3 regions of the Succinispira mobilis DSM 6222 genome follow, and region 1 is predicted to be linked to each of the others. Evidence: a T-box and tRNA genes for the amino acid it is inferred to sense, from the RefSeq annotation. Region 1 holds a T-box; the other regions hold tRNA genes.
The links. A T-box is a leader RNA that pairs with one kind of tRNA and senses whether it is charged. The one in region 1 lies ahead of ileS (isoleucine--tRNA ligase), so its partner is inferred to be a tRNA-Ile.
Positions count from the first base shown of each region.

Region 2: it has a tRNA-Ile gene. The T-box ahead of ileS (isoleucine--tRNA ligase) is inferred to sense a tRNA for this amino acid. The anticodon was not compared.
Region 3: it has a tRNA-Ile gene. The T-box ahead of ileS (isoleucine--tRNA ligase) is inferred to sense a tRNA for this amino acid. The anticodon was not compared.

Region 1 is NZ_KB913028.1:1,619,350-1,631,632, reverse strand. It holds gene ileS (isoleucine--tRNA ligase) at 1-1,256, opposite strand, end outside; T-box leader at 1,299-1,518, opposite strand; gene SUCMO_RS0107730 (IreB family regulatory phosphoprotein) at 1,671-1,916, shown strand; gene ruvX (Holliday junction resolvase RuvX) at 1,943-2,356, shown strand; gene SUCMO_RS0107720 (DUF1292 domain-containing protein) at 2,458-2,778, shown strand; gene mltG (endolytic transglycosylase MltG) at 2,909-3,868, shown strand; gene SUCMO_RS0107710 (U32 family peptidase C-terminal domain-containing protein) at 3,919-5,142, shown strand; gene SUCMO_RS10600 (DUF4911 domain-containing protein) at 5,135-5,344, shown strand; gene SUCMO_RS0107700 (M24 family metallopeptidase) at 5,410-6,462, shown strand; gene efp (elongation factor P) at 6,486-7,043, shown strand; gene SUCMO_RS10595 (type II secretion system protein GspD) at 7,112-8,299, opposite strand; gene SUCMO_RS0107685 (hypothetical protein) at 8,305-8,787, opposite strand; gene SUCMO_RS10590 (GspE/PulE family protein) at 8,895-10,103, shown strand; gene SUCMO_RS0107675 (type IV pilus twitching motility protein PilT) at 10,114-11,160, shown strand; gene SUCMO_RS0107670 (prepilin peptidase) at 11,180-11,872, shown strand; gene pilM (pilus assembly protein PilM) at 11,889-12,283, shown strand, end outside.
Region 2 is NZ_KB913028.1:232,524-239,106, forward strand. It holds gene SUCMO_RS0101120 (nucleoside triphosphate pyrophosphohydrolase) at 46-366, opposite strand; gene SUCMO_RS0101125 (MATE family efflux transporter) at 752-2,140, opposite strand; gene SUCMO_RS0101130 (MerR family transcriptional regulator) at 2,579-3,412, shown strand; gene SUCMO_RS0101135 (hypothetical protein) at 3,608-4,552, opposite strand; rRNA gene rrf (5S ribosomal RNA) at 4,640-4,756, opposite strand; tRNA gene SUCMO_RS0101145 (tRNA-Ile) at 5,107-5,183, opposite strand; rRNA gene rrf (5S ribosomal RNA) at 5,219-5,335, opposite strand; rRNA gene SUCMO_RS0101155 (23S ribosomal RNA) at 5,420-6,583, opposite strand, start outside.
Region 3 is NZ_KB913028.1:1,942,381-1,954,663, forward strand. It holds gene SUCMO_RS0109270 (aldolase/citrate lyase family protein) at 1-216, opposite strand, end outside; gene citD (citrate lyase acyl carrier protein) at 200-502, opposite strand; gene SUCMO_RS0109280 (LysR family transcriptional regulator) at 715-1,641, shown strand; gene SUCMO_RS0109285 (TVP38/TMEM64 family protein) at 1,665-2,321, opposite strand; RNA gene rnpB (RNase P RNA component class A) at 2,353-2,707, opposite strand; gene SUCMO_RS0109290 (3'-5' exoribonuclease YhaM family protein) at 2,748-3,680, opposite strand; gene SUCMO_RS10710 (Nif3-like dinuclear metal center hexameric protein) at 3,698-4,801, opposite strand; gene SUCMO_RS0109300 (tRNA (adenine(22)-N(1))-methyltransferase) at 4,788-5,471, opposite strand; tRNA gene SUCMO_RS0109305 (tRNA-Ile) at 5,545-5,619, opposite strand; gene rpoD (RNA polymerase sigma factor RpoD) at 5,681-7,270, opposite strand; gene dnaG (DNA primase) at 7,317-9,107, opposite strand; gene SUCMO_RS0109320 (LptA/OstA family protein) at 9,279-9,788, shown strand; gene SUCMO_RS0109325 (pyruvate, phosphate dikinase/phosphoenolpyruvate synthase regulator) at 9,778-10,593, opposite strand; gene ccpN (transcriptional regulator CcpN) at 10,590-11,246, opposite strand; gene pyrE (orotate phosphoribosyltransferase) at 11,384-11,956, opposite strand; gene pyrF (orotidine-5'-phosphate decarboxylase) at 11,956-12,283, opposite strand, start outside.

The DNA.
Region 1 (12,283 bases):
GTAGCACGATAGATAATTGGCGATTTACAACGCCAGCAGTGTGCATATTGGTGACGAATAGTACCCTTGCCTAATAGTACGCCTAATTGAGCTAAATGTTTAATAATTGGTACGTTGGCATCAAAGACAAACATCCCGGCAAAATCGCCGGCCTCTTTTGTAAATTTACCTGATTTGTCTACAGGACTAATTACAGGTAGCTTATAGCGCATACCTGTTTCAAAGTCTTCTTGACCATGACCAGGAGCAGTGTGAACACAACCAGTACCAGTATCTAAGGTAACATAATCAGCAAAAACAATTGGTGATTCACGTTCTAAAAATGGATGTTGAAAGAGCATACTTTCCAGTTTATCACCTTTTATACTAAAAATTGTGGTGAACGTTGTTTTACACTCTTTTTGAACTTGCCCAATAAGCTCATTGGCCATAAGATAAACTTCTTCACCATCTTCTGAAGCTACAAAACTATATTCAAATTCGGGATTAATAGCAATAGCTACATTTGCTGGTAGAGTCCAAGGGGTTGTTGTCCAAATTACAGCAAAAACTTTTTTCTCGCTTAATCCAGGTGGTAAAATGCCTTTTGCATCTTTTAAAGGGAATTTGACAAATAAAGCATGCGATTTTTGTTCAGCGTATTCGATTTCTGCTTCAGCTAAAGCCGTTTCACAACAAGTACACCAATAAACAGCTTTAAGACCTTTGTAAATATAGCCTTGTTTAGCCATTTTGCCAAAAACTTTAATTTGCTCAGCTTCATATTCAGGCACAAGCGTGATATAAGGATTATCCCAATCACCGAGAACGCCTAAGCGTTTGAAATCATCGCGTTGTGTATCGAGCCATTTTAAAGCATAATTTTTACATTCATTGCGTAATACTAAAGGATCAAGTTCATGACGATTTAACCCCAAATTATTGATGGCCGCATGTTCAATAGGCATCCCGTGCGTATCCCAACCAGGCACATAGGGTGTGTCAAATCCTTGAGCATACTTATATTTGACAATAATATCCTTTAAAATTTTATTTAAAGCGGTGCCAATATGAATATTACCATTGGCATATGGTGGCCCATCATGTAAAACAAATTTTTCTTTACCAGCATGTAGGGCTTGTTTTTCTTGATATACTTGCTTTTCATACCAGTGTTTTAAAATTTCCGGTTCGCGCTCTGGTAAATTAGCCCGCATAGGAAAGTCAGTAACTGGTAAATTTAATGTTTTGCTATAATCTAGTTTTTCCGTAGACATAATTATAAATACACCTCCATAAAATAAAAAAGCCTCCATCCCCATAGGGACGAGACTTATACCCGCGGTACCACCCTGTTAGCTTATGAAATAAGCCACTTGATACATTGTAACGTATGTAAAACGATTAGACCTAATAAAATATTACTCAGTCTATAGCTCAAGAGTGATTTTCCTTGTAAGATAAAAAATTAGGCTTACACTGCCCCTAATTCGCTGGATAGTTATGATTTACAAGTACTGTCTCTATCATTGCTGATATCATTATGTAAAAACACAATTATTATAGCAATAATTGCGGGCAATAGTCAATCTCTCAATAAGAAAAAAACGCTGGATGTGCAAATATTTTGTAGAGAATTTTTAAAATTTGTGATAAACTACAAGCAAGTGGATTGTAAAGGAGTGGAGACATTGAATATACAAGAAACAATGATGTTTAGGCATGATAAAAATAAAAAAGAAGTAAAAGAGATAATGATTGAAGTTGCCCGTTCTATGCAAGAGAAAGGTTACAATCCTGTAGATCAATTAGCAGGATACTTATTATCTGGCGACCCAACTTATATAACTAGTTATAAAGATGCGCGAACAAAACTACGGGAAGTCGAGCGTTATGAAATTTTAGAAGACTTGTTAAAAGATTATCTAAAAGATTGACCAGCAATTTTAGAGGGGGAAAGTATTTGAAGATAATGGCTTTAGACGTTGGCGATCGTACTATTGGGATTGCGATAAGCGATGCTACAAAAATGATTGCCCAAGGTATAGAAGTAATTCGCCGTGTTGGCAATGTGAAAGATTTAGCTCGTTTAGCAGAATTAATATCAGAGTATGATGTCAGTGAAATTGTGGTAGGTTATCCCAAAAATATGAATGGTAGTATTGGGGAACGTTGTGTAATAGTAGAAAAATTTACTGAGCTACTAAAAAACGCATTCCCACAAATTAAGTACCACTATTGGGATGAACGCTTATCGACTATGGAAGCACAAAAAATTTTAATAAGCTCTGATGTAAGACGTGATAAAAGAAAAAAAGTTATCGACAAAATGGCAGCTGTAATAATTTTACAAGGTTATTTGGATAGGCAACTTTAAAACTTTAAAATGTTTTATTGACAGTAATTTTTTTATAATATACAATGAACTCAAGTAGAGAACTTAGGTATTCTGCAAAAAAAAGATAGAAGAGGTGTACGATGTCAGACAATAAAGATAGCGTTGTGGATGAAATGGAAATGCAAGACCAAGATGTGGTTGTTATAACAGACGAAGAAGGCAATGAATTTTACTATGTTGAGGAAGAAATTTTTGCTGTAGGCGAAGATAAATATGCGATTTTGGTTCCATTGCAAACTTGTGAACATGAAGAGTGTGATTGTGAAGCTGAAGAAGATGAAGCTATAATTGCGAAAATAGTTATTGATGAAAATGGTGAAGAAGTATATTGTGACCCATCAGAAGAAGAATTTGAAAAGGCACAAGAAGCCTATGAAAAACTTTGGGAAGAACAAGAATAAATTTTGTGTGAATCCTAGGCGGGTTAGTTAATTATAAGAAAAAAAGCCGTAAGGCTTTTTTTTGTTCTAAAAATCTACAGAAATGTTAAAAGTGAGTGAAAATATGAATACGAAGAAACTTCTATTTATAGTGTTAATACTGATTTGTAGTTTTTTTATTTGGGGATGCAGTAAAAGTAAAGTTGCAGATTTGCCCAATCAAGGTGCTACAGTGATGGTTAATGTAAAAAGTGGCATGAATACTAACGATATTATGAATTTGTTGATAAAACAAGGTCTTTTGCCGAAAGAAAATTCTTTTACCAAAATTGCGAAGATGAAGAATTTAGAAAAATCTTTACAAGCTGGGTCTTATCAATTTAAAGTTGGAATGTCAGAACAAGAAATAGTAGAAATTTTGGGTAAAGGTAGTGTTTTTTATACAAAATTAACAATTCCTGAGGGCTATAATGTTACTCAAATTGCAGAATTAATAGAACAAGAAGGACTGGGAAAGAAAGATGTATTTTTAAAACTTGCTCAAAATTATGCTCCTTATGAATATATGCAGACAAAAAACGCTAATATAAAATTCAAATCTGAGGGTTTTTTATACCCAGCAACATACTATATTGGTGTAGAGATGAAAGAAGCGGAAATTTTAAAATTGTTGGTGGATGAGTTTGATAGAAAAATCAATAAGGAAATTCGAGAAAAGTTAAAAGTAAAGAAGATGGATATCCAACGCTTAATTATTTTAGCGTCTTTAGTTGAGAAAGAAGCGCAAGTAGCAGAAGAACGCAAAGTAGTGGCTAGTGTATTTGAAAATAGAATAAAACAAGAGATGCCTTTGCAGTCTTGTGCTACTATTCAATATATTTTGGGATATCCAAAGGAAGAATTAAGTATTGCTGATACTAAAATTCAGTCCCCTTATAATACTTATATTAATAGCGGGTTGCCACCAGGACCAATAGCTAATCCAGGCATGCCTTCAATTTTAGCTGCCTTAGATCCGGAAAAAACGGAATACTTGTATTTTGTAGTTAGTTCAGGTGGCAAGCATACTTTTAGCACCAACTACGAAGATCACTTGAGAGCGATCAAATGATTTTGAAAGTAATGATAGAAATTTAAAGGAGAATTATTAGAATGCGAATAATGCAAAAACCAGAGCTATTAGCGCCAGCAGGCAGTTTGGAAAAGGGAAAAATGGCTTTACTTTATGGTGCTGATGCTTTATATCTTGGCGGAACAAACTTTGGCTTGAGAGCTTTTGCTTCAAATTTTGACAAAGAAACAATGCGAGAAATGATTGAATATGCACATTCTTTAAATAAAAAAATATATGTTACTGTTAATATAGTCCCTCATAATGAAGATTTAATAAACTTGCCCGAATATTTATTGGAATTACAAGAGCTAAAAGTTGACGCTTTAATAATCTCTGATTTGGGTGTTTGGAATATTGCGAAAAATACAGTTCCGCAAATGTCTTTGCATGTTAGTACACAAGCCAATACTAGTAATTGGTCAGCTGTAGAAATGTGGCAAAAATTAGGGGCTGATAGGGTTGTTTTAGCAAGAGAACTAGGGCTAACAGAAATTGCAGAAATAAAAGATAAAACAAAAATGGAATTAGAGGTTTTTGTTCATGGGGCGATGTGCATTTCCCATTCAGGGCGGTGCTTGCTAAGTAATTATATGGCTGGTCGAGATGCAAACAAAGGGGCTTGTGTGCAAGCTTGTCGCTGGAAATACAGCCTAGTAGAAGAAAATCGTCCTAATGAGCATTTCCCAGTTTTGGAAGATGAGCGCGGTACTTATATTTTCAATTCTAAAGACTTATGTTTGATTAATTATGTGCCCGAGTTAATTAAAGCCGGCGTAGATAGTTTTAAAATTGAAGGAAGAATGAAAAGTATGCATTATGTTGCTAGTGTAGTAAGTGTATACCGTCAAGCGATAGACAGTTATTTTGCGGCTCCAGAAAACTATATAGTTCAAGAAAAATGGTTAGAAGAATTAGCTAAAGTTTCGCATAGAAGTTATACACAGGGATTTATGACGGGAAAAACTGATGAAAATTCACAAGTATATACTACTTCGAGCTATCAGCAAACACACGACTTTGTTGGTTTAACGGTTAAATATGATGCTCTTGCTAAGCGACTATATATTGAACAGCGTAACAATATTAAAAGTGGGGAAGAACTAGAGATTTTGCAACCAAATGGCAAACTTCTTTCTTTGGTTTTAGTAGATATGCAAGATGATAAAGGACAAGAAATAAGTGTTGCGCCTCATCCTAGACAAATTATCAGTGTACCATATCTGCAATTTGTAGCTGAAAATTCTTTAGTACGGAGGAAAATTAATGTCTAAAGAACAGTGCTTGATTAGGGCAATTGTGCCTAAAGAAAAAATTGGATTTACAGGTTGGATATTTGAAGGCTATGAACATGTTGGTTTAGTTAGCACTATAGATAGTAGGGCTGGTGAAATATTAATACGAACAACTTCGGATTTATATGAGCAAGCAGAAAAAATTTTGCAAAATCTACCTTTTCAAATAGAAATATTATAGTAAAAAGCAATAAAATATGTTAAAATTTTAAAGTCTGTTCATTTTCCAAAAAAGAAGGTTGAAAAATGATTTTACAAGAATATCTTAAAAACAATTCATATCAAGCATTGTTAGTGACTAATCTTACCAATATTAGATACTTCACTGGTTTTACTGGTTCTAACGCTACTTTGCTGATTTTAGAAGACCGAGTAGTGATATTTACTGATTTTCGCTACCAAGAGCAGATTCGTTCAGAGCTCAAAATAGAAGCTGAAATTCAGATTTCAGGTGATGAAACTTTAACGGAATTTATGAAAAAACATTTGAATACAATGGACAAGATAGCAGTTGAAGCTGAGTATGTAACGGCAAGACAAATGGAAAAATATCGCCAAGTTTTGCCACGGGTGTCATGGAGTTTAGTTGATTTAGATAATTTCAGAATAATTAAATCTAAACAAGAAATAGAATGTATTAAAAAAGCAGCGATGATTGCTGATCAAGCCTTTACAAGATTGACAAAAAATTTGCAAGTTGGTATGAGCGAAATTGAAGTGGCAGCATTATTAGAGTATTATATGCGAACTTTAGGCTCGGAAAAGTTGGCTTTTGAAACAATAGTTGCTTCTGGAGAAAATTCTAGTAAGCCGCATGCTAAACCAGGGGTAAGAACTTTAAGCACTGGTGATTTTGTTACTATTGATTTTGGGGCTGTTTGTCAAGGATATCATTCTGATATTACTAGAACAGTAGTTATGGGAAAAGCCAGTAATAGACAAAGAGAAATATATCAAATAGTGTTAACGGCCCAACTTAAAGCATTAGATAAAGTGAAAACAGGAATAACTGCAGCAGAAGTTGATTTTGCAGCCCGCGAAGAAATTATTCAAGCAGGCTATGGACAATTTTTCGGACATAGTACTGGACATGGTGTAGGTTTACAAATCCATGAAGAACCAAGGATTGCAGCGGGGAATACCAATGTTGTTTTACAAGAAAACATGGTAATAACGGTAGAACCAGGGATATATCTTCCAGGTTTTGGCGGTGTTAGAATTGAAGACTTAATTGTTGTGACTAAAAACGGTAAAGATATTTTAACAGCTACAGAAAAACAGCTGTTGGAAATATATTAGAAATTTAAGGTGGAGGTTTCAAAATGATAACAACTAATGAATTTAGAACTGGAACTACGGTTACGATTGATGGCGATGCTTGGCAAGTTATTGATTTCCAACATGTAAAACCAGGTAAAGGCGCAGCTTTTGTGCGTGTGAAAATGCGTAATCTTTGTAGTGGTGCTGTTGTAGAAAGAACTTTTAATCCTGGTGAAAGAATGCCTAAAGCACATATTGACCGCCGTGAAATGGAATATTTATATGAAAATGAAGGCATGTATGTTTTCATGGATTTAGAAACATTTGATCAAAGTGAACTTGATAAAGAAACTTTGGGAAATGCAATGTCTTTTATTAAAGAAAATAATAAGATTGGTGTAATGGTATATCAAGATAAAATTATTGGTGTGGATTTGCCTAATGCTGTAGAATTAGTTGTTGCTGAAACAGATCCTGGAATCAGAGGGGATACGGCTACGGGTGGCTCTAAATTGGCTACTATGGACACTGGTTATGTTGTGAAAGTTCCTTTGTTTATAAATGTCGGTGATGTATTAAGAATAGATACTAGAACTGGCGACTATATTGAACGTGCTTAAATTAAATTAAACGCTAAACGGCGCTGTTTTTACCTTGTTTAAGGTGGGAATAGCGCCGTTTAGCGTTTTTAGTCCAATATTTTTGAAGTTATGAATATTATAACTTCAGTAGATTGTTTATGTTGTTCTTGATGTTTGAAAAGGTTGCCAAAAAAGGGGATATTACTCAAAAGAGGAATCTTAGTTATTTTTTGCAAATCTTCTTGCCCGATTAAACCCGCAATTACAAGTGTTTCGCCATTTTTTAATCTTACAGTTGTATTGGCTTGGCGAGTACTTATTTTATAGTTTCTTAAACTGGCAATCAAGGTAGGGGTGCTAACTTCAGTGTGAACAGAAGCAGTAATATAATCGTCGGAATTAATATACGCTGTGTAGATTAACTTAATTCCAGCGTCAATATATTCGGTATTTTGAGTTGTTGTACCATTATTATTTTTTTCAGTTACCACAGGAATATGATCGCCAATAAATATTTTAGCTTCGCGACCAGGTAGAGTTGTTATTTTAGGATTAGCTAGAATTTTTGCTTGACCACTATTTATTTGAGCATCTAAAGTTGCCTGATAATTAAGGCCTTGTGTTGAGGAGAGTTTTAGTTTGCCTGGTAAACTTTGTTCAGAGCTGTGATCGTTATTGCTGCTATTTGTAGTTGCTGGTAGTTCGGACCAAAGCCACTGCACGCCCAAAACTTCAGTGTGCTCTTTGTTTACAGCGATTATTTTTACATCTAAAGAAATTTGTTTGCTAGGAATATCTAATTGTGTTAAAAGTAGCTTAATATTACTCTGTGCTGTTTGATTACCCGAGAAAATTAAGCAGTTGGCCGTAGAATCGATACTAATCTTTGTTTCGCCTAAAAGAGGCTTTAGAATAGTTTGGCATTCCTTTGCATTGAGATATTTTAATTTTATTATTGAAAGATTGTTTAAATTTTGGCTACTATTGATATTTTTGCTTATTAGAATATTAGAATTGTAATGCTGCCAATTATAACCAGCAGCATTACTTATTAGTTTCAATGCTGTCTCAGCTTCAATATTTTGCAAGTGGAGGCTTATCGAACCGCTTATGGAATTGTCTAAAATTAAATTAATATTGCTTGTTTTGGCTATAGAAATTAGGACAGTTCGCAAATCAGCATTTTCTAAATTTAGGTTAAGTGTTTTCTCTTGGGCATTACAGGGATAACAAATAAAAAAATTAGAGCAAAATATTAAAGATAAGATAAGCAAAGAATTGCGTAAAATCTCCATAAAATTCAGTCCTTTAAGTTTAGAATTTCTAAGTTTTGGCTATTTTGATTGAAAATAGTAACTGAGTTTGCAGCAATTTCTTTAATAGTATAGCCTGCAACAAAATCATTTTGGCGATAGGCTGCAACGGTATTATTTATCGAAATTATAGCTAGTTTTTCTTGTTGATTTATTATGGTGCCTTGTAAATGAAATAGTATTTTTTTATCGGCAGAAGTATATTTTTTCTCAGCACTATCATTTTCTTTAAACTGTTTTGTCAAAAAAGGATTTTTTAATTTTTTTGTAATTGTGCTATTTTCTTGAGGATATAATTTATTTAGAATTTGCAGAGAAATTAAGGGGAGTTGTTGCGGTGGCGAAAGTTCGTTATTGACGGGGGGCTCAGTTTTAGTAAAAAGATTAGCATAGGCTAAAATTAAAAAGAACAGAAAAATTAAGACTAAACAGTTTTGGGGCGAACAAATAATTTTGATTTTTTCTAACAATTACATCACTTCCAAATAAATTTGTAAAAATAATGAAAATATTATATAGTTAATTATACAATATTTTCAGTTTTTTTTGTGAAAAAATAGAAAAGAAGATGATTATTTTGATAAAAGAGGATTTAGGTTCTACGGGAATCACTTCAGTAGTAGATTTATTTGAACAAATAATAACAAAAGCTGTTAATCTAGCGGCCAGTGATATCCATTTAGAAAGTACTACAAATAATTTGCGGGTGCGATATCGTTTGGATGGAATTTTAAAAGAAATAATTTGTTTGCCTTTGAATTTGCAAGCGCAACTTGTTTCCCACATTAAAATTATGTCTAATTTAGATATAGCTGAAAAAAGATTGCCACAAGATGGTAGATTGAAACTTAAAGATAAGCCCAACTTAGATATCAGAGTTGCTACATTACCGACAATAATGGGAGAAAAAGTTGTTTTAAGACTACTAGATCAACAAAAGCAGCCTTTAGACATTGAAAGCTTGGCTTTAAGTACTTGCAATAAACTTATATTTAAGGAATTATATAGTAATTCTTATGGAATGATTTTGCTTACAGGGCCTACTGGATCGGGGAAAACTACAACTTTATATTCGGCGCTTTCAGAAATAAATACTATCGATAAAAATATAGTTACAATTGAAGATCCAGTAGAATACTATTTGCCTAACATTAATCAAGTTCAAGTTAATCAAAAGGCTGGTCTAGACTTTGCAAATGGACTGAGAGGAATTTTGCGACAGGATCCAGATATAATTTTAGTTGGGGAAATAAGAGATACAGAAACGGCTAGTATAGCTGTAAGAGCTGCACTTACTGGACATTTAGTGTTGAGTACTTTACATACTAATAATGCGTTAGGAGCTATTCCACGACTTGCAGATATGGGTATTGAAAATTATTTGTTGGCTGCTTCTTTAATTGGAGTTGTGTCTCAAAGGTTAGTGAGAAAAGTTTGTCCGCAATGTGCAACGCGCTACTATCCAAGTAAACTTGAATTGCAATCAATTATCGACCTAAGAGGTTCACAGTTGAAAAACTTTGAAGATATAAATTTACTAAAAGGGTCTGGGTGCATTGATTGTAATTTTACAGGCTATTCAGGTAGACTAGCTATTCAAGAAGTTTTAAAAATTACCCCAGATTTAAGAGAAGCAATTGTTCAAGGTAAAAGTAAAGCTGAATTAGATGAGCTTATTAAAAAAAATGAGTACTGTGAATTATTACAGGATGGAATTAAAAAGGTATTAACAGGACAAACAACTTTTGCAGAACTACAGAGAGTTGCTTACAATATAATAGATTAGGTGATTAATGATGAATAGATTGATCGAAATAGCTCGCGAACATCAAGCTTCAGATATACATATTATGGCCAATGCTCCTTTGACTTTAAGAATTTTAGGTGAGATTGTATTTTTAAAGGAAGAGATTGTTGGGGAACAATATTTCAAGGAGATTTGTTCACAATTACTTGATGAAGCTAAAAAAAAGATTTTAGAGAAAAATGGAGAAGTTGACTTCTCGTGGGAATCACAAGAAAATATTCGTTTGAGAATAAATATGTACAAAAATCATAGTAGTCTTGCATTAGCAATTAGACTTTTGCATAAGCATATACCTAATTTTAGAGAATTAGGCTTGCCATTAATTTTAGAAAAAATATCTTTAAATGAGAAAGGATTGATAGTAGTAACTGGTCCTACTAGTTCAGGGAAAAGTACAACACTAGCTGCAATTATAGACTTCATAAACGTAAATTGTAAGAAACACATTATTACATTAGAAGATCCAATAGAGTATATACATAGAAACAAAAATAGTTTGGTCTCTCAAAGAGAAGTATATGTAGATACGAAAACATTTGCTAGCGGCTTAAAAGCAGCTTTGAGAGAAGATCCGGATGTGATTTTGGTTGGGGAATTACGTGATTTAGAGACAATAAAAACAGCCCTTATGGCCGCTGAAACAGGGCATTTAGTTTTGACTAGCTTACACACTAATGATGCTCCGCAAACAATTAATCGTATTATTGATATTTTTCCAAGTGCCCAGCAAGCACAAATAAAACTGCAATTATCACTTGTTTTATCGGCAATTGTAGCACAAAAACTTTTCAAAGGAAAAGAGGGGAGGCTGATCTTAGCAACAGAAATGGTTATTATAAACACCGCAATTAAAAATCTAATAAGGTCGGGAAAGGTGGAGCAAATTAATTCTTTTATTCAAACAACTACTACGGAAGGAATGCATAGTATGGAAAAATCATTGCAGAAACTGTATGAACAGAATAAAGTAGATTTAATGGAGGTTTTGTCGCGAACTGATAAACCAGAATTATTGAAAAATCTCTTGGGCTTGTAATTTTAGGGAGGGGAAAATATTGAACGATAATATTATGCTAGTATTAATAGGTGTTTTTTGGATAGGTTGTTTTGAAAGATGGATGAATGAAGTTAGCTGGCAGCAAGTGATAAAAATGCAATTTCAAGAAACAAAAAGTATTTTCATGGGGAAGAATAAAATAACAAAAAATTTATTGCTGAAAATATTTGCTGGTTTTATTATTTTTGTGGTGGGAAAAATATGTTTAAACAACACTAAGGAAATCTATAACGCACAAATTCTCTTAGGAAATTTTATTTTAGGATTGATGTCGATTAGTATTATTGATTTAAAAAAACAAGTGATTTATACAGAAAGTATATTGCTAGAATTTATTTTATGTATAAGTTATTTGTTGAATAGTAAGGTAATTTTAGAAATTCATGTTTATGGTAGCCTAGTAGGATTGTTAGTTATGGGTTTTATTTATTTTGGTTTTTTAGGTGGAATGGGTAGTGGTGATGTTTATTTAAATACTATTTTAGGTCTTTGGCTAGGGTTTCCTTTGATTATTTTATGTATAATAATAGCATTTATGCTAGCGGGCATAGTAGGAGTTTATTATTTAGTGCGGGATGTCAATAATATGAAGAAAAATATTCCTTTTGCACCATTTTTATCTGTCGCAAGCCTAATTAGTTTTTATTGGGGTGCAGAAATTATAGTTTGTTATCAAGAAATTTTTTCTTAAAAGAAGGCGGGTGGAAATGTTTTTTGTTAAAAATATTTTTAGGGTCCCAAAAACTATTACAGCTATTGAATTAAATGAAGTCTCTGTTAAAATCATTAATCTAACGATAACAAAGGACGAAAAGATTGCTGTACAAAATTATCAGATAATACCTGTTATGAAGAATAACAAGGTAGATAAAAACGAAATAATTTTGGATTTATGGATAGAAATTTTGCAGAAACAGTTAAAAAAAATACCTAGCAAAAAACAAAAAATATATATAAGCATCAGTTGTCGAGAAAGTATTTTCCATAAACTTGTTTTTCCAAAGTTAAATAATCAAGAGCTTAAGGCAGCGATTAAATGGGATTTAGTAGAATATTTACCTAAAACAATAGATAATTATTATTACGATTATTTGGTGCTCGA
Region 2 (6,583 bases), 1.4 Mb from region 1:
CCATCCCTCCAATAATTGGAGCAAATCCTCTACATAACACAATAATCAGCCCGTAACACTATCAAGCACAAATCGTTTCTGAAAGCCACCACGTTTTGCTGCTTTTATTTTTCTCATTTCTTCAATATCTTCGAGTTTAAAACCGTTGTATTCAAATAAACTATTAACTACTTCCATAATATCTGCAGCTTCCTCAATACTAGGATTTTCTTTGAATTCATTTAACTCTTCAATAATTTTTGCATACAGTGCCTCTTGGTACTCCCTGTCATCCGCTATATGAGCTTGATATGTTTTACCAGCTACTGCAATAATGTCTAGAATTTTATCTCTTACCAGCTTATTGTGTACAATTGTACTAGCCATTTTCCCTACCCCCTAAATGACATCCAAAATTTACGGACATAGTCACGTTCTATAGCCAATTTCAATTCATCATACTTTTTATCTCTCCGCAACGACGATTCTTCAAATCGCGCAAGCAAGTTTCGATTTCTCAATTCCAGCCTACTAATTATATCTTCAGAAGGTCTACAATTTGACTTACTTGAATTTTCTCCTTGATGGACAATACACTATAACAGAATTTTTGTTAATAAGCTTTATAAGACATTTTTAAAATCTCCTCTATACGTTGTCCCTAAAAAACAATGCCTTTAGTCATTATCTAAAGTAACGACCAAAGGCATTTTATTCTTCTATCTTATCTTTGACAATTTTAAGCAGTTGAAGTTAATAATATTTATTTCTCCTAATAAGAGTAGCGCTTACGGTTTGTTTGTAAATAATAAATTGTAAAAATAATTGTCAGTAATTCAGCACAAGGTACGGCCAGCCACACCCCAATGCCACTTATTATTTTTGGCCAAACGTACAAACCTAAAACAATAAAAACAAAAGTACGTAAAATAGCTAAGATTGCTGATATGCGTCCATTACCAAAAGCGGTAAACATGGCCGCAGCAAAAATATTTACCCCAGCTAAAATATACCCTACTGCAAAAATTGTTAATCCTTGTTTAGCTAAAATATAAACTTCACTGTTTATCGGCACAAATAGGGCTACAATATTACCTGTGAAAAAATTGAGTAAGACATAAATACCACTAGAGAGCAACAATACTATTCCTAACGCTAATCTAACCAATTTTTTAATTTTTAAGCGCTCTTTGCCACCATAGTTATAGCTAAGTAAAGGTGCTATCCCCATAGAGAAACCTGAATAAATGGCCAAAACTAAAAACTCTGAGTATAAAACAATACTTACTGCTGCCACACCGGCTATTCCAAATAGTTTCAGCAAAATAATATTAAACAATAGCGCAATGATACCACCCGATAGTTGGCTGATCATCTCCGAAGAACCATTAAAACAAGCTTGTTTTATTATCGCCCATTCCCAAATTGGTTTAACAAAAGCCAGTAACTGTTGTTGGTTGGTAAAATAATATAAAGCATATGCTACGGGAAAAAATGAACCTGCGGCCGTTGCTAAGGCTGCACCTTCAATTCCCCACCCCCAAACAGCTAAAAATAAATAATCTAAAGCGGCATTTACTAAGCCAGCTACAATAGTTAATCCCAAAGCAACACGAGCTTTACCAATTGTGATAAAAAAATTTTCAAATAAAATTTGCAAAATTACCACTGGCGCAAAACTGGCTGTGATTGTAAAAAAAGTTTGGGCATAAGCTAAAGTTGCGCCTTCAGCGCCTAAAAAACTTAAAATTTGTTCCCGAAAAATTAAGGCCCCAGCACTTAAACAAATTCCAGCTCCAGCTGCGCTTACTAACAGTAAAGTAAAATATTGCTTGGCTTGCAATTCTGCTTTTGAACCTAATTTGATCCCCACTAAAGCACTTCCGCCCGTTGATAGCATAATTGCCAGCGAAAAAATTATGGAAGAAAAGGGGAAGACAATATTAACAGCAGCTAAAGCTTCCGTACCAAGATAGTTAGCTACAAAAATTCCATCAACAATTGTATAGGAAGCAATAAATAACATCATTATAATCGCAGGACTTGCAAAACGTAGTAAATTAATTAAGCTAATCGGAATTTCAAGCTGGGTATGTTCCTTATCGCTTGGTTCCATTAAATGATTTTCAGCCTTAATAGCTTGATTTTCTTGTAAAAACATAGTATATCTCCTTGTGTTTTCTTGGATCAAGCTTCATAATAAACTATAGAGTTACTCTATAGTCAAGGCTCTTTTGAAAAAAGTTAAAATTTTTTCAAGAGCATAATTCGATTGCTGATATAATATGGCCAGAATTCTGTCCAATATTTGAGTATAAAGCTAATTTCAGTCATTACTAAAGTATTCCACTATAGTCAAAATCGGTCTGCTTGCTGCTATCTTATCGTGAAGTTAAAAACCTAAACTTAAGAAAGCGTGAATGCCAAAATTACCATCTACACATGATCTAAATAGGAACGTGGCAACTAATATACTTGCCTAAAATCTTTAATTTTGGCGTATTGCCAATCAATACTAGAAAGTCTGGGGATAGTTTGCGTAAATGCTGGTATTGGTCGCCATGTTTCTAGGAAGTAGTTTAACAAGGAGCGTATTACAATGGAAAATAGATTAAGCCAATATTTTACCACAGGTGAATTTGCCAAATTAGTTAAAGTTAGCAAACATACTTTATTTTACTATGATAAAGTCGGAATTTTTTCGCCTGAGCTAACTTTAAACAATAATTATCGTTACTACGCCTTTCAGCAAATTGAAGTTTTTCGAGTAATTACTATTTTGCGCGATTTAAATGTACCCTTAAAAACAATAAAAGATTATTTAAAAGAACGTAGCCCTGAAAAATTAATCCAACTTTTAAGTGGCGAAAAATTAAAATTAGCTAAAAAAATTGTCACTTTGCAACAAACGCATGAATTCTTGGAACAAAAAATTAAGCTAACTAAAGAAATACTTAATTTCCCTCAAGATATTGTTTTAGAAGAAAACTTAGACGTCGAGTACTTAATAAAAACTCCCGCCTACAATACTGAAGAAGATAAAAATTTAGCAATATCTTTGTATAATCATATTAATTATTGTGATGCCTATAATGTTTTAAGTCCTTATCCTATCGGGGGAATTTTTTCTTATGCAGCTTTGCAACAAGCTAAATACTATACTTACAGTCATTTTTACACGCGCATTTTAAATTTAAACACAGCAATCCCGGTTGCCATAAAACCAGCTGGTAACTATCTTAGTTATTACCTTAATTGCCAAGAACAAACTATCGCCGAGGGTTATCAAAAAATCTTAGCTTATGCTCAGGAACGCCAAATGCAACTAGCTCCAGAATTTTATGAAGATGTTTTGCTAGATGATCTATCTGTTAAAGGTTATGACCATTATTTGATGAAAATATCCGTACAAATTTTAGTCCAATCTAAATAGAGCAATAACCGTTATTATTAAGCGTTTAAACAACTTAATAACACTGACAAATTTTTAAAAACTAGATTTTATCAGATCTGTTTTGCAAAAATTTAGCTAGATAAATTTAAAGCAGGAGTAAGAATTTCTGTATTCTCACTCCTGCCTGACATACTCTTTATTATTTTTTACATTATTTGAAGAAAAATTTCCCTATTATATGCCATCTGGCAGACCTGCCAAAATTTTAACTCTTTCCATTTCTCTTGCTGATTGATGTCGAAACACATATTGTGATACACACAAAAGAATTTTTTTGTAATCTTCCAACGCCTTGTCTTCCATCTCCATTTCACCTGATTGGAGCTGATTAATCAATGCCATGTATCTCCTTATGTAGATCGTTGGAATTAATAAATCGCTTAGCTCATCCCAAGCAGTGATTTTACCATTTTGCCAATAATACGCTTGAGCTCTTCTATCACATTCTCCTATACAGGCAACATAACATTCTGTACATTTGTTGTTTTCAGTATCTGAATCAATTACCATTCCTATTATCCCATGATTAACGTTTTCTTTGCGTTCCACCTTTAATAAATCTTTACCGCATACTATACAAGACAGTGGCTGGTAAGAATCAAAAATTTTCGAAGGGATATTTTTACCATCTATTTCAATCCATCTTTTATATGACTTTGGGAAATATCTTTTAAATAGTTCATATCTTTTGTGCTCCAATATATATTTTTCAATTTTTTCTCTATCAAATATTTCTATTCTATTTTCAGATTTAAAACTTTCAAAACGATTATTTAATCCAGAACTTGGTAGCGTTGAGTAAAAACCAATAAATCCATTTGCTTTATGCTCTGATAATCTATCTTTAATATTATTTTCATCATTACTCGTGATAGTCTTACCTGAATGTGCTTTATGTTTACAACTAACTAACCAAGTAAAACTACTTGCTGACAATGTTCCTTGGTGACTTTCAGAAACCAATAAATCTTTTCCGCCATCAGCACCTCTGCTTGGCTCTGAAATAATTTTAAATTTAAAAATATCAACAAAAAAATCTCTTGCGAATAATTCGAACGTATCTTGTAATCCTGATGCTAAATGTGCCTCGGGAATTTCACGAAAATCTATAATCGGCATAATCATCCCTCTTTTTTATAAAATTATATCATAATTTTATTTATATTAAAAACTAAAAAGCGCTACACGATTGTGTAGCGCTTTAAAAACTGGCAACTATCTATCCTACCAGGTCGTCTCCAACCAAGTACTTTCGACGTATAAGAGCTTAACTACTGTGTTCGGTATGGGAACAGGTGTATCCTCTTAGCTATCGCCACCAGATATAATTGTGCTGCCTAAAACTTAGACACAGCACAGTATTTATGTAAAATTTGTCAGGATATAGCATATCCATTCAAATTTATCTTTCTTGTTTTTAAGTTTAAAAAATAACTTTTTTCGTCGCTAACTGCCAGCTAAATAAAAATAGCCCCACTTTAAAATAACAAGAGTGCAACTTTTTTTGCTGTTAAAGTTTTAGCTAAAGTAAGTTTTTTTAAACTCAATTAGTAATTCTTTAAACGTTAAGCAACAACTAAGTAACTGTTTTAGCACTAACTGCTTAAAACTTAGGATTCATAATAGTCGCCAGTTTTTAAACCTTAAAATTAGCTAACATATTCAATTAAAAATGGTGGGCCTAAGTGGACTTGAACCACTGACCTCACGCTTATCAGGCGTGCGCTCTAACCAGCTGAGCTATAGGCCCCCAAGTAAAAAACCTTACGTATAAACGTAAGGCTTAACTGGCAACTATCTATCCTACCAGGCCGTCTCCAGCCAAGTACTTTCGACGTATAAGAGCTTAACTACTGTGTTCGGTATGGGAACAGGTGTATCCTCTTAGCTATCGCCACCAGATTATCGAGGTGAATTTCCAATTGGTAAACTCCCTCAAAACTTCACAGATTAATTTTTTTACCACGAGATATATTTCTTCTTGTTTAAGTCAAGCCCTCGACATATTAGTATTGGTCAGCTCAATAGATTACTCTACTTACACATCCAACCTATCAACCTCGTAATCTCCAAGGTGTCTTACTAGATTAACTCTATGAGAGATCTCATCTTAAGGCTGGTTTCACGCTTAGATGCTTTCAGCGTTTATCCTTTCCGAACGTAGCTACCCAACTATGCTCCTGGCGGAACAATTGGTACACCAGCGGTTCGTCCACTCCGGTCCTCTCGTACTAGGAGCAGTTCCCTTCAAATCTCTTGCGCCCGCGATGGATAGGGACCGAACTGTCTCACGACGTTCTGAACCCAGCTCACGTACCACTTTAATGGGCGAACAGCCCAACCCTTGGGACCGACTACAGCCCCAGGATGTGATGAGCCGACATCGAGGTGCCAAACCTCCCCGTCGATATGGACTCTTGGGAGAGATTAGCCTGTTATCCCCAGGGTAGCTTTTATCCGTTGAGCGATGGCCCTTCCACTCGGTACCACCGGATCACTAAGCCCTACTTTCGTACCTGCTCGACTTGTCTGTCTTGCAGTTAAGCTCCCTTCTGCCTTTACACTCTTCGCGCGATTTCTGACCGCGCTGAGGGAACCTTTGGGCGCCTCCGTTACTTTTTAGGAGGCGACCGCCCCAGTCAAACTGCCCGCCTGACACTGTCCTGAAGGTCGTTACTCTTTCAGTTAGAATTCCGATACATTAAGGGTGGTATCCCAACGTCGTCTCCGTACACACTGGCGTGCATACATCTCTGACTCCCACCTATCCTGTACATAATGTATCAAAACTCAATGTCAGGTTACAGTAAAGCTCCATGGGGTCTTTCTGTCCAGTCGCGGGTAACCTGCATCTTCACAGGTATTTCAATTTCACCGGGTCCCTCGTTGAGACAGTGCCCAAATCGTTACACCTTTCGTGCGGGTCGGAACTTACCCGACAAGGAATTTCGCTACCTTAGGACCGTTATAGTTACGGCCGCCGTTCACTGGGGCTTCGGTCAAATGCTTTGATTACTCGAACATCCTTCCTTAACCTTCCAGCACTGGGCAGGTGTCAGCACCTATACTTCAGCTTTCGCTTTTGCAGGCACCTGTGTTTTTGGTAAACAGTCGCTTGGGCCTCTTCTCTGCGACCACGTTAAGCTTAAG
Region 3 (12,283 bases), 320 kb from region 1:
ATGATTGATTCTTACAGCACGTTCTGCCGTAAATTTTATACTCTTTAATGCTTCCGCTACTAAGTGACGAGCCGTATCTTTTTCCGTAACTGCTATCGAATCTTCTAAGTCAAAAATCAGAGTATCTACTTTATGAATATTAGCATTATTAATCATTTTAGGATTATTGCCTGGAATAAATAGCATTGTTTGTCTTAGTTTATTGGCAACTTGCATCAATTTCACTCCTTTCTAAAGCTGTTCTCAAGCGTGCTCTTAATGTATAATCCCACGCACCTTTATCCTCTATTTTAACTTTAATATCTTCAAAGCCTTGTTCTAGAATAAACTCTTTCGTCAAGCACTCAATGTGTTTACCGTATTGCTTCTTTACTGAGCTAATCAGCTCTATTGTTATTCCCGCACCCGGTTCCACAGGCTCTACGCTTACCAATGCATCACAACTTTCGAGCATCCCCGCTGTAGCAAATACAAGAACTTGCCGTTTTTTACTAGCTACCATTTTTCTACCTCCTAGAATTTTAAGAATTGACATCAATTTTCAAGAATTTATTAAAATAAACTGTTTATTTGCATTGTTAGTTTAACATCTGCTAAAATTAATAGCCAATAGCAAAAAGCATATATCAGTTATAAGAAAAACTTATATAGTCCGATTAAAAGCTTTACATTGGCTGAATTACAGTTATAATTGTTTTTAGAGGTGATAAATACATGGATTTAAGACATTTACGCTATGTACAAAAAATAGCAGAAGAACGCAGTTTTTCCAAAGCTGCCGACAAGCTGTTTTTAGCCCAACCCGCTTTAAGTCAATATATCCTTAACTTGGAGCGAGAACTAGGTACTAAACTATTCGATCGTAGTAAAAATCCAATAAGTTTAACTTATGCTGGCGAAATTTTTTTACATAAAGCTCAACTAATTTTAGAAATAGAGCAAGATCTCAGCACCGAAATTAAAAATCTCGCTCAATCCGATCGAGGTTGTTTGAAAATCGCTATTTCGCCCAACCGTGGTTCATACTTATTACCTAAAATTTTACCTACTTTTTCTCGAGTCTACCCAAATATTGAAATCAAACTTTTTGAAGGTCTAACTTCAGAATTTGAAGATTGGTTATTAAAAAATGAAGTTGATTTGGCAATTTTACCTGGTGAGATAAAGTCTCCCCAAATTGATTATACTATTTTACAACATGATCAAGTTTTGCTGGCTTTACCACCTAATCACAGCCTAATCAATCAAGCCCTGCCTGTACCAAATAATTATCCCGTACTTTCCCTAAAACTTTTTCAAGATGAGCAGTTTATCTTGTCTAAACCTGGACAAGGATTGCGAATTATGGCGGATAAGCTCTTTATCGAAGCTGGTTTCAAACCTAAAATTTACACTGAAACCGCAAGTTTTGAAACTGCACATCGCCTTGCCTTAGCAGGGTTAGGAGCGGTTATTTCCTCTTCTACTCTAGGACCAATGAACATGTCTGATCCTTTAAGGTACTTTTCTTTAGCAGAACAAACCCCTTCTAGAATTATTAATATTGCTTATAAAAAGAAAAAAAATATTTCCTGGCCAATCAAAGAATTTATTCGCATTACCAAAGAATTATTTTTTTTGACAGAAAACAAAAAAAACTAAAGGAATTTTTTCCTTTAGTTTTTTTAATTGCGAATTTTAATTTTTTGTTGCCAATATATATATGGTAGTACAAAAGCTACCAAACAAGTTATTATCGCTAAACTCTTGCTAGTGTTGGGAGATAAAAAACTGTCCGTTAGAAAATTGTATGCTATTGCCCCTGGCAACATTCCAATAAGCGTTGCTAAAGCATAAGTCTTATAGGGAATATTAGAAAGCCCAGCTAAAAAACTTATGGGATCATAGGGGAAAATTGGTACTATGCGCAAACACAACATTTTTTTAAAGTCACTTTTAGGACTATATCGGTCAACAAAACCCCACCATTTTTTTGCAACACGATTTACAAACTCAAAATTTGTGTGCTTTGCTAAATAATAGCATAAACTTGCACTACCCAGTCCACCCATTAATATATATATAATCCCCCAAATTGGTCCAAACAAAACCGCAGCTACTAAGTTTAATAGCAACGCAGGAATTAATAATACTGGTCGCAAAGTGTAGAGTAAAATATAAGCTAATGGCGCTAATGAACCAAAGTTAGCTAACCACAAGCGCAATTCCAACATACTATTAAAATACATATTTTGTTTATAAAAATAACCTAAACTTAATAGTAGCAAAATTACCCATATATACTTTAAAAGTGAAGCCTGTATTTTTTTTAAATAACCCACAGTACACCTTCTATTACAAAATAATATAATAATTATGAGCACTCATTAAGCCGAGTTCTGTTCACCTTACGGCGCGACAATCATCTATCTGGACTATTAGTTGCCTAATAGTTCTAGCGACACAACCCGAGAGGATCAGCGAGCAACATCATCCCTCTCCTATTTGGTCTTGCTCCGAATGGGGTTTACCTAGCCAGTTGGTCACCCAACTGCTGGTGCGCTCTTACCGCACCGTTCCACCCTTACCGATTTAATATCGGCGGTACACATTTCTGTGGCACTTTCCCTAAGATTACTCTCGCTGGGCGTTACCCAGCATTCTGCTCTGTGGAGCTCGGACTTTCCTCGACTGGCCTTATACCAACCGCGATTGTCTTTTGTACTCACAATTATTACATTTGAACATTGTAACATATTACAATTACTTTAGCAACCTTTTACATATAGATAGCGATTAATCATCTTGTTGAAAACCCATTCGTTTTTATCTTCCAGATTCTCAAACTGATTTAACACCGCATTTAATTCATCCGCATAATGAACAATAAAGCTCTCTTTTGTTGCACAAGCAATTGGCGAGCCTTTTTCCTGTTCCCCATGATGCGATAAAACAATGTGCAACAATTCTTCTAATTCCTGCTCCACAAGTTCAGCACTGTTTATTTTTTCTGCATAAGAATTTATTAACATCGCTGTCATAGAAATGTGACCCAACAATCTGCCTTTAGTAGTATATGGGAAGCCATAATCAGCAGATATTTCCATTATTTTTCCTAAATCATGTAAAAGCGCACCGCAAATAACTAAATCTAAATTAACATTCTTATTTACTTTCGCCATAGCCACTGCTAAATCAGTAACATCAATACAATGCTCAAGCAACCCACCAATATAAGCATGATGTAATTTACTCCCAGCAGGGTTTTTAATATACTGTTGATAAACATCGGCAAAAATCATTGCCAATAATTTTTTTAAAAAATTACTGTTTAAATTATCTAGATAAGTTTTTAATTTTTCTTGGTAAGCTACCATGTCAACTGGAGCCAGCGGTAATAAATGATTGACATTATCCTCAGGCAGCACTTCTTCTAGTTTATTAATTACCAATTGCAATGAACTATCTTGAGCAAATTTATTGATATCAATTTGACCGATAACCTGCATAGCTACAAAGCCTTCTAATTTGCGCATACGTTCTACCATGCCAGCATCAAAACAAATAAAATTTATGCTAGCGCTATTATCCTGAACCACCCCGCGGGCAAAAACACCCCCAGTTGATGTACTGCCAACTTTTTGAACTTTTATTAGTACTATATGCCGAATTTTATCTCCAGCCTGAAAATCTTTTAACATTAAATTTCCCCCTTATGTTACAGATGTTCTATTATCCGTGTTTCTTTGGCCACAGCTACTGTTATTGCCGTCTCTAACAAGACTTGTTGCAATCTACTCGCCAACGCCTTTAAAACAGGTTGTTCACTTTCTTGATGCCCCAAAGCTATAACTGCTAAATCCATATTTTGTGCCTCTTGAGCTTCATGATATTTTAAGTCCCCAGTTACTAAAACATCAGCCCCAGCTTTAATAGCCGTTTTTATATAATCAGCACCACTACCTCCACAAATAGCCACACAACTAACTTGTTTTTCTAGGTTACTCGCTCTTACACCAGTCAACTGCAATTTATTTTTAAGCATATTTGCCAATTGTTCTACACTTAAAACTTTATTTAAAGTACCCGTACGTAAAATGCCTAATTGCCGCTCTTTCGTAAGCATTTCATAACTGTCATAAGCAATTTCTTCGTAAGGATGAATTGCCTTTATCGCCATTAGCAACTCAGCTATTTTTTGCTTCGGCACTAAAAATTCCACCTTATCCTCAATAACTTCTTGCATAATATTTAGAACTCCTAAATATGGGTTAGCTGTCTGTAAAGGTTTAAAGCGGCCTAACCCACTACTAGTAAAGGAACAAGCTGCATATTTTCCCGAAAAACTTATGGCCTGTTCTTCCAATAGTGCCAACAATTTTTCTGTATGTGTTCGCGGAATATAAACAGCGAGCTTTACCAAAGAGCCGCGCTCTTCTTCTGTTATCGTATGTACGTTTTCTAGGCCAATCACTTCTGCCAAAACATCATTAACTCCATTACTAGCTCTATCTAAATTCGTATGCATCGCAATATAAGATATTTCTTGTTTAATCAAGCTGTTGATTAATTTTCCAGCAAAATCTTGTTGAACAATTTTTTTTAAGGGTTTGAAAATCAATGGATGATGTGTAATTATCAAGTTACTCTTAGTTGCTATAGCCTGAGCGACTACTGCTTCCGTTAAATCTAAGGCCAATAAAATCCCTTGCACAGTCTGCTTTTCATCACCTACTAGTAACCCTACATTATCATAATCATAGGCGGTATCAAACGGAGCTATTTTATCTAAAACTTGATATATATCCTTAACTTTCATCATACGCCTCCCGCAGAATTTGTAAGATCCTTGCTGTTTTTTTCCTCTTTTGAACGATTTGTTCCGTACACTTAGCTTTATCCAGTGCCGCTAATATTTTTTCTTGTTTTTTTATCAACTGTTCAAGATAGCGTGGGAAAAGTTCTTGTTTTTCCAATTTACCCAAATAACATTCTGCTAAACTAAGTTCAACTGCCTTTGAAGCAGGTTTACCAACTAAAATTTCATAAATAATTCCATTTTCTTCTATTAAATATTCTTGTTCAATTTGCCAAGAATGGCTTGCTAACCACTTTCTAAGTAATTCTATCCCAACCATCGGTTGCAACACCAGGATATTACATTCTTCTATTACGTCTTGTCCCGCTTCTAGAATATCAATAATAACACCGGCCCCCATACCAGCTATAATAACACAATCCACTTCATCCTTTTGCACACCCTGTAAACCATTAGCTTGTACTAGCTTTATCTTATCTTGCAAAGCTCTATTTTGAATATTCTTTCGAGCCGCAGCTATTGGCCCAGCAACAATGTCACTGGCCACAACTGTGCAGGCAATCCCTCTATCAATTAACTCTATTGCCAAATAGGCATGATCACATCCCACATCCACCACACGAGAGTTTTTCGGCACACAAGCTGCAATACATGCTAATCTTTTATTCAGCATTTTTACCACCTCGTTGTCAAATTTATTGGATAAAAAAAAGCGAAGTCACTCTGACTCCGCTTGATAGTTAAGTTGGTGGGCCCACCTGGATTTGAACCAGGGACCAACCGGTTATGAGCCGGTTGCTCTACCGCTGAGCTATAGGCCCGCGCCGACAATAACGTCAACAATAAATATTTTAATTCATTTATTTGTATTTGTCAAGCAAATTAGTCCAAGAAATCTTTTAGTTTCTTACTTCTGCTAGGATTACGAAGCTTTTTAATAGCTTTTGCTTCTATTTGTCGAATTCTTTCTCTAGTAACACCGAAGAATTGACCAACTTCTTCCAATGTTCTTGCTCGATTATCCTCTAAACCATAACGTAACTGCAAAACTTTCTTTTCTCTAGGCGTCAGCGCTTCTAAAACACTTTCTATTTGCTCTCTAAGCAAAATAGATGTAGCTGCATCCGCTGGAGCTGGTGCATCATGATCTTCTATAAAGTCCCCCAAATGCGAATCTTCCTCTTCACCAATTGGTGTTTCTAAAGATACAGGCTCTTGAGCAATTTTCATTATCTCACGCACCCGCTCAACCGAGATATCCATTTCCTTACCAATTTCTTCTGGTAAAGGTTCTCTGCCTAATTCTTGCAATAACATTCTTGAAACTCTTATTAGTTTATTAATCGTTTCGACCATATGTACGGGAATTCTAATAGTACGAGCTTGATCTGCTATTGCTCTAGTTATTGCTTGTCTAATCCACCAAGTCGCATAAGTACTAAACTTATATCCCCTGCTATAGTCAAACTTCTCTACTGCTTTAATTAGACCCAAGTTACCTTCTTGAATTAAATCTAAAAACAACATGCCTCGCCCAACATATTTTTTAGCAATACTTACTACTAAGCGCAAGTTTGCCTCTGATAAATATTTTTTAGCTTTTTCACCTTGTTTAATTAATAAATTCAAGATTCTTTTATATTCATTTTTGCATTGTTCAAATTGAATAAATTCATAACTACCATTTACATCTCCAAAATAGCCATCAAGTGCTATTAATAAAGTGCGAATCTCTGGCAAATGGCACTCTGGATTGGCAGCTTCGTCAATTGTCGCCTGCATTAAAGGTTTATCTTCTACAATTAAAACATTGTTAGCTCGCAGCTGTCTAAGTACTTGTTGCAATTCATCTTTGGTTAGCTCCAAGCAAAATCCTTGAATTTCCGAATGCGACACTTGGCCATTTTCAGTATAATTCATCATCAATTTTTTAGCTAAAAGATCCACTTCTCGTGATTCAGCTATACCTACTTCGTATTCAATCAGCGACAATAGTTTTTCTAAAGTTTCTTGCAGGTCTATAGCTGGTTCTAAGTTTGTTTCTTCAGCAGTGTTTTTCAAATCTTTTTTTAACGCCAGACTAGCTTTTGTACCTCTTTCCATTCTGCGAGCCAGTCTAATTTCGTCTTCACCAGTAAGCAACGGTACTCGACCAATTTCTTTCAAATACATGCGTACAGGGTCATCTATATTTACCCCTTCTGGAATAGACATATCGAGGTCTATATCGTCTAAAGCATCTTGTACGACATTTTCAGCTTTATTTCTTGAGTCATCGTTATCTTCAATAAGTTCAATTCCCTTAGTATTAAACAAGTCGTACATTTCTTCCATTTCTTCCACACCAAGGTCTTCAGCCTGCATACTATCCATTACTTCTTTATATGTTAATACCCCACCGTTTTTTTTGGCTTTATTTATCAATTCATTAACATGATTCGATTGTTCTGCTGACGCCTTTTTGTCCGACATATAAACACCTCCCTTGAAATATTATATTTTCCAAGTTCTATTCCTTTCAAAAGAACTTTTGGAGCTTTTTTCTAATTTCTTGTACCTGTTGCAATTCATTAATAAACCTCTCATCCCCTGTTTTTTCATATTCAACTGCCAATTGTGAGTGCCGATTATATTCTTGCTCTAATTTGCTATATTTAATCTGCTTAATGCAGTCGTCAACTAATTTAATGGCATCAGCAAATTGAATATCTTCTGCTAATATCGCCAATAACTGTGTTTGGGCTTCACTTGATAATTTATTTAATAAACTATCAATAGCCAGTTTATTGTCCATACTTAAAATCTGAGCCGTCATAAAAATTTCACCTAAAACTTTTTGTTCAAAGTCGGCTGGCAATAATTGTGCCGTCACATAATCTAAAATACTGACATCTTCTAAGATTATTTTTATAATATGCCGCTGCGCTAAATCAATTGCAGTTAAAGTCTTAGGTAGCGGTTGTTTATTTTTAAATTTGGGTTCACTAAAGCTTTCTTTCTTACCAACTAATTTATTATATTCTGATTTCACAATAGCTATATCAATTAATAAACCACTAGCAATAGTTTGCAAATAGCTATCTATCTCTAGTGAGTTTTCACATTTTTTGACAAACTCTAAAACCTTAGCTAAAATTTCTACTTTCTCTTGTAAGCTATTATTGTTCTGATTTAATTTAATAGTTTGCTCTATTTGATAAACAACTGCATCCACACTATTTTCAATGCGTTTTTCTAGTTCTTGTTTACCATACTTTTGTAAAAATTCATCTGGATCTTTTGCCGGGGCAAGCAACACTACTTTTGCTTGTAAAAAATTTTCACGCGCAATGTCGATCGCCCGAATCGTCGCTTGAATTCCAGCTACATCATTATCATAGGCAAATAAAACCTTGCGTGCATAGCGCCCTAACAAACGTGCTTGTTCTATACTAAAAGCAGTACCAAGGCTAGCTACTGTATTATTAAATCCATAAGTATGCATGCTTATCGCATCCATGTAACCTTCAACTAGCAAGCCGAACCCTTGCTTTTTTATTTCGCTTTGAGCAACATTCAAAGCATATAGAGTCTTTCTTTTATTAAAGACTTTAGTTTCTTGTGAATTTAAATACTTAGGGCTATCAGTGTCTACAAGAACTCGTCCGCCAAACGCAATAACCTCGCCCTTATTGTTAAAGATAGGAATCATTATTCTTTGACGAAATTTATCATAATAGCGTCCACTCTGTGCTTGACCAATTAGTCCAACTTGTTTGAGTAAATCATCTGAACATTTATTGTGCTTTAAAAAATTGTACAAATCTTGCCAATTATCACTACTAAGACCCAAGGAAAACTTTTCTATAATTTCTAGATTTATGCCTCTTTTTTGCAAATAGGCTCTGGCCTTAGCACTTTGCGGGTTTGTTTCCAATAAACACCTTTTGTAAAAAACTAAGGCTTGTTTATTGGCCTGCAGCATTGCCAGTTCTAACGTATCGGGTTTTTCCTGTTGAACACCTGATATCTCTTGAGGTAAGGGAATATTAAATTGCTCGGCCAAATCTTTAATAACTTCAGCAAAAGTTAACTGTCGAATACGCATTAAAAAACTAATTGCATCGCCACCAGCATGACAACCAAAACAATAAAAAAAACCTTTCTCCTCCGATACAGTAAAAGAAGCTGTTTTTTCATTGTGAAAAGGACAGCAACCCCAAAATTTATTACCTTTCTTTTTTAAAGCTATGTAACCGCCAATAACATTTACGATGCTAATTTGCCTTTTTACTGCTAAAACTACTTCATTAAATTTATTCTCCTGCATAGTAAGCACCTTGTGTTAACATAAATTTTAACTTCAAACCTATATTATATTATATTCTACATATAATCACAATATCCTTTTTTTCATTTAGTTTTTTTTATAAATAACTTGCTTTATTTGCAAACACATAGTATAAAGGATATATTATCAATTAAGAAAGAAGGTAACCTCATGTTAAGAAAACTCCTATTTGTACTAACGTTTTTCGCCCTGCTCCTTAGTTTTCAAGCAAATCCCACTGTTGGGGCAGAATCAAACTCTGATAAGCCCAAACCAGTAATCATAGCCCAAGAGAAAAATTTCAACATTTTAACAGCAACCTATACTCTTAAAGGCGATGTTGAAATAACTCACAAAGATCGCCATATTCGTGCCGACTATGCTCAATACTCTTTAGTAAAACAGGAGGTTGTTGCGCAAGGCAATATTGAATTTTCCGATGCTAGTTTAATGTTAAAGGGTGATTCTTTACTTGCCAAAATAAATGACAAAGAAATTTTTTTAACTGGCAATGTAGCCTTTTCCGAGGCAAACTTGGCAATAAATTCCAGTAAAGGCTATTTTAACTGGAATACCAAAATAGCCATCTTTGAGGAAAATGTGCGAATTCAAGAACATGGTCAAGAAAAGCAAGTGGAAAAGGCAACCTTGAATATTAATTCTGGTGAACTCACTCTTTAGAATTTTTACGTACATGATCAATAATGATATTCGCAGTCTCCTCAATAGCTCGATTAGACACATCAATTACCATGCAATGAATTTTACGCATTATCCCTTTAGCATACTCTAATTCCTCATTAATTCGCACCACATCTGCGTAACTAGAATCATCTGCCAAACCCATAGTTTTTAACCTTTCCGCTCTAATTTCATTTAGTTTATAAGGATTGATAATTAAGCCGACAATTTTGTTGGCTGGGATTTTAAATAATTCTTCTGGCGGCATAATTTCAGGTACTAAAGGCACATTAGCAACCTTAATTCGCTTATGCGCTAAATACATACTCAAAGGTGTTTTTGAGGTTCTAGAAACGCCTACAACTACTACATCGGCTTTCAATAATCCCCAAGGATTTTTGCCATCATCATATTTCACGGCAAACTCGACAGCTTCCACCCGCCGAAAATAGTCTTGGTCTAACGCATGCACTAGCCCGGGCTTATTTTTGGGTTCTTGTCCAGATATTTTTTGCACATTATTCAGCATTGGCCCCAAAATATCTACAGCAATTACTCCATGTTCGGCAACTTTGGCCGCTACAAACTCACGTAAAAGCGGAGAAACCATCGTATAACACAATACACTTTTTTGCGTTTTAGCCTCGATAATTAGTTTTTCTAATTGTTCGGTGCTCTCCATATAAGGTACACGTACAATATCAAAAGTACCTGGCTTAAATTGACTCGCAGTAGCTTTGGCCACCGATTCTGCGGTTTCGCCGATTGAATCAGATACTGCATATATTATTGGTAATTTATCTATGATAAAAACCTCCCTCTTCCTTCTGCTAAATCTAATAATAATCTACTCAAATTTGTCTTAGTTAGCCGACCGACAATTTCATACTTTTTTTCTTTACCGACCTGTTTCACCACTGGCAAACCATCAATTTCGTTATCTATAATTTTTCTTATCGCTACCGCGATCGGTTCATCTGTTGTAGTTACAATTAATTTTGATAATGGGGTCATTACCATTACTATCGGAGTTTTACTCAAGTCCTCTTTGTTATTTAAGGAGGCTTTTAATAAATCTTTGCGTGATACTACACCACATAAAAAAGAATGTTCGTCCAATATAAATACACTGCCAACATCTTCTAAAAACATCATTACAATCGCATCATAAGCATTCTTGTTATTTTGCAAAACTACTGGAACGGATTGAATATCCCGCACACATAAATTAGCTAATTCATCCGTAAGCATGCTCAGGTTGTTCTTACCAGTGTAAAAATAACCTACTTTCGGTCTAGCATCAAGCACGCCACTCATTACTAAGATTGCTAAATCAGAACGTAAGGCAGCCCTAGTCACATTTAAGTTTTGCGCAATACTTTCTCCAGTTATTGGTCCTCGCTCTCTAACCATTTCTGCAATTTTCTTTTGTCTTTCTGTTAATGAAATTGTTCTCACTTCCTTGCTTAATCAGCTTTACATATCTAAATATAATAATACGCTACTTTTTGGAAAAATCCTCTTTATTATTCAATAAAAATAAGAAAAACATCTTAAAGTTATTAATTTAGTCTTTAAGATGTTTTTCTTTTTGTTTATTTACCAGTTCTACCACGCTTCGTAAATTCTTGTCCTTGAGCACACATCGGACAAGTTGTCGCTGGATAAGTTTCAATATTTAAGGTTAATAGGGCTTTGGTTTTAACAGCAAAATCAACTTTCCCACCACTGCGGTCAACAAGTAAACCGACCCCAACTACCTCACCACCATGTTCTTTGATAACATCTAGTACTTCAAAAACTGAACCACCCGTAGTAACAATATCTTCTACAACTAAAACTTTTGTGCCTGCAGGAATTTCAAAGCCACGTTTCAAAGTCATTTTTCCATTTTCTCGTTCCGTAAATATTGCTCTAGTTCCTAGAGCTTTCCCAACTTCATGGGCTAGCAAAATCCCCCCCGTAACTGGTCCCACAACCAGTTGAACTTGATCTTGAGCGAAATTAGCTGCTAAAGCTTGACAAAGTTTTTCTGTATATTTCGGATGTTGTAGCACATTAAATTTTTCAACATACATGGGACTATGAAGTCCTGACGTTAGCAAAAAATGTCCATGCATAACTGCTTGTGTTTCCTCTAATAAGGCCAATACTTCTGTTTCTTGCATTATTTCTTCGCCTCCTGCATTTCCTTAACTATATCTTGTACCGCTTGCTTTAAATCCGTTGCCTTAGTTATTGGTCTACCGATAACTAAATGAGTTGCGCCATTTTCTATGGCAGCTTTCGGTGTAGCAATACGACTTTGGTCATTTAATTCACTACCTGCTGGACGAATCCCTGGCGTTACAATAAGAAACTCTTCACCACAAGCTGCTCTAATTGCCGCAGCTTCTTGTGGCGAGGCAACAACTCCATCCAAGCCGGCTTTTTTAGCCAATTTCGCCAAATGAATTACTTGCGCACTAATGCTTTCAGCATAATTCAATTCTTGC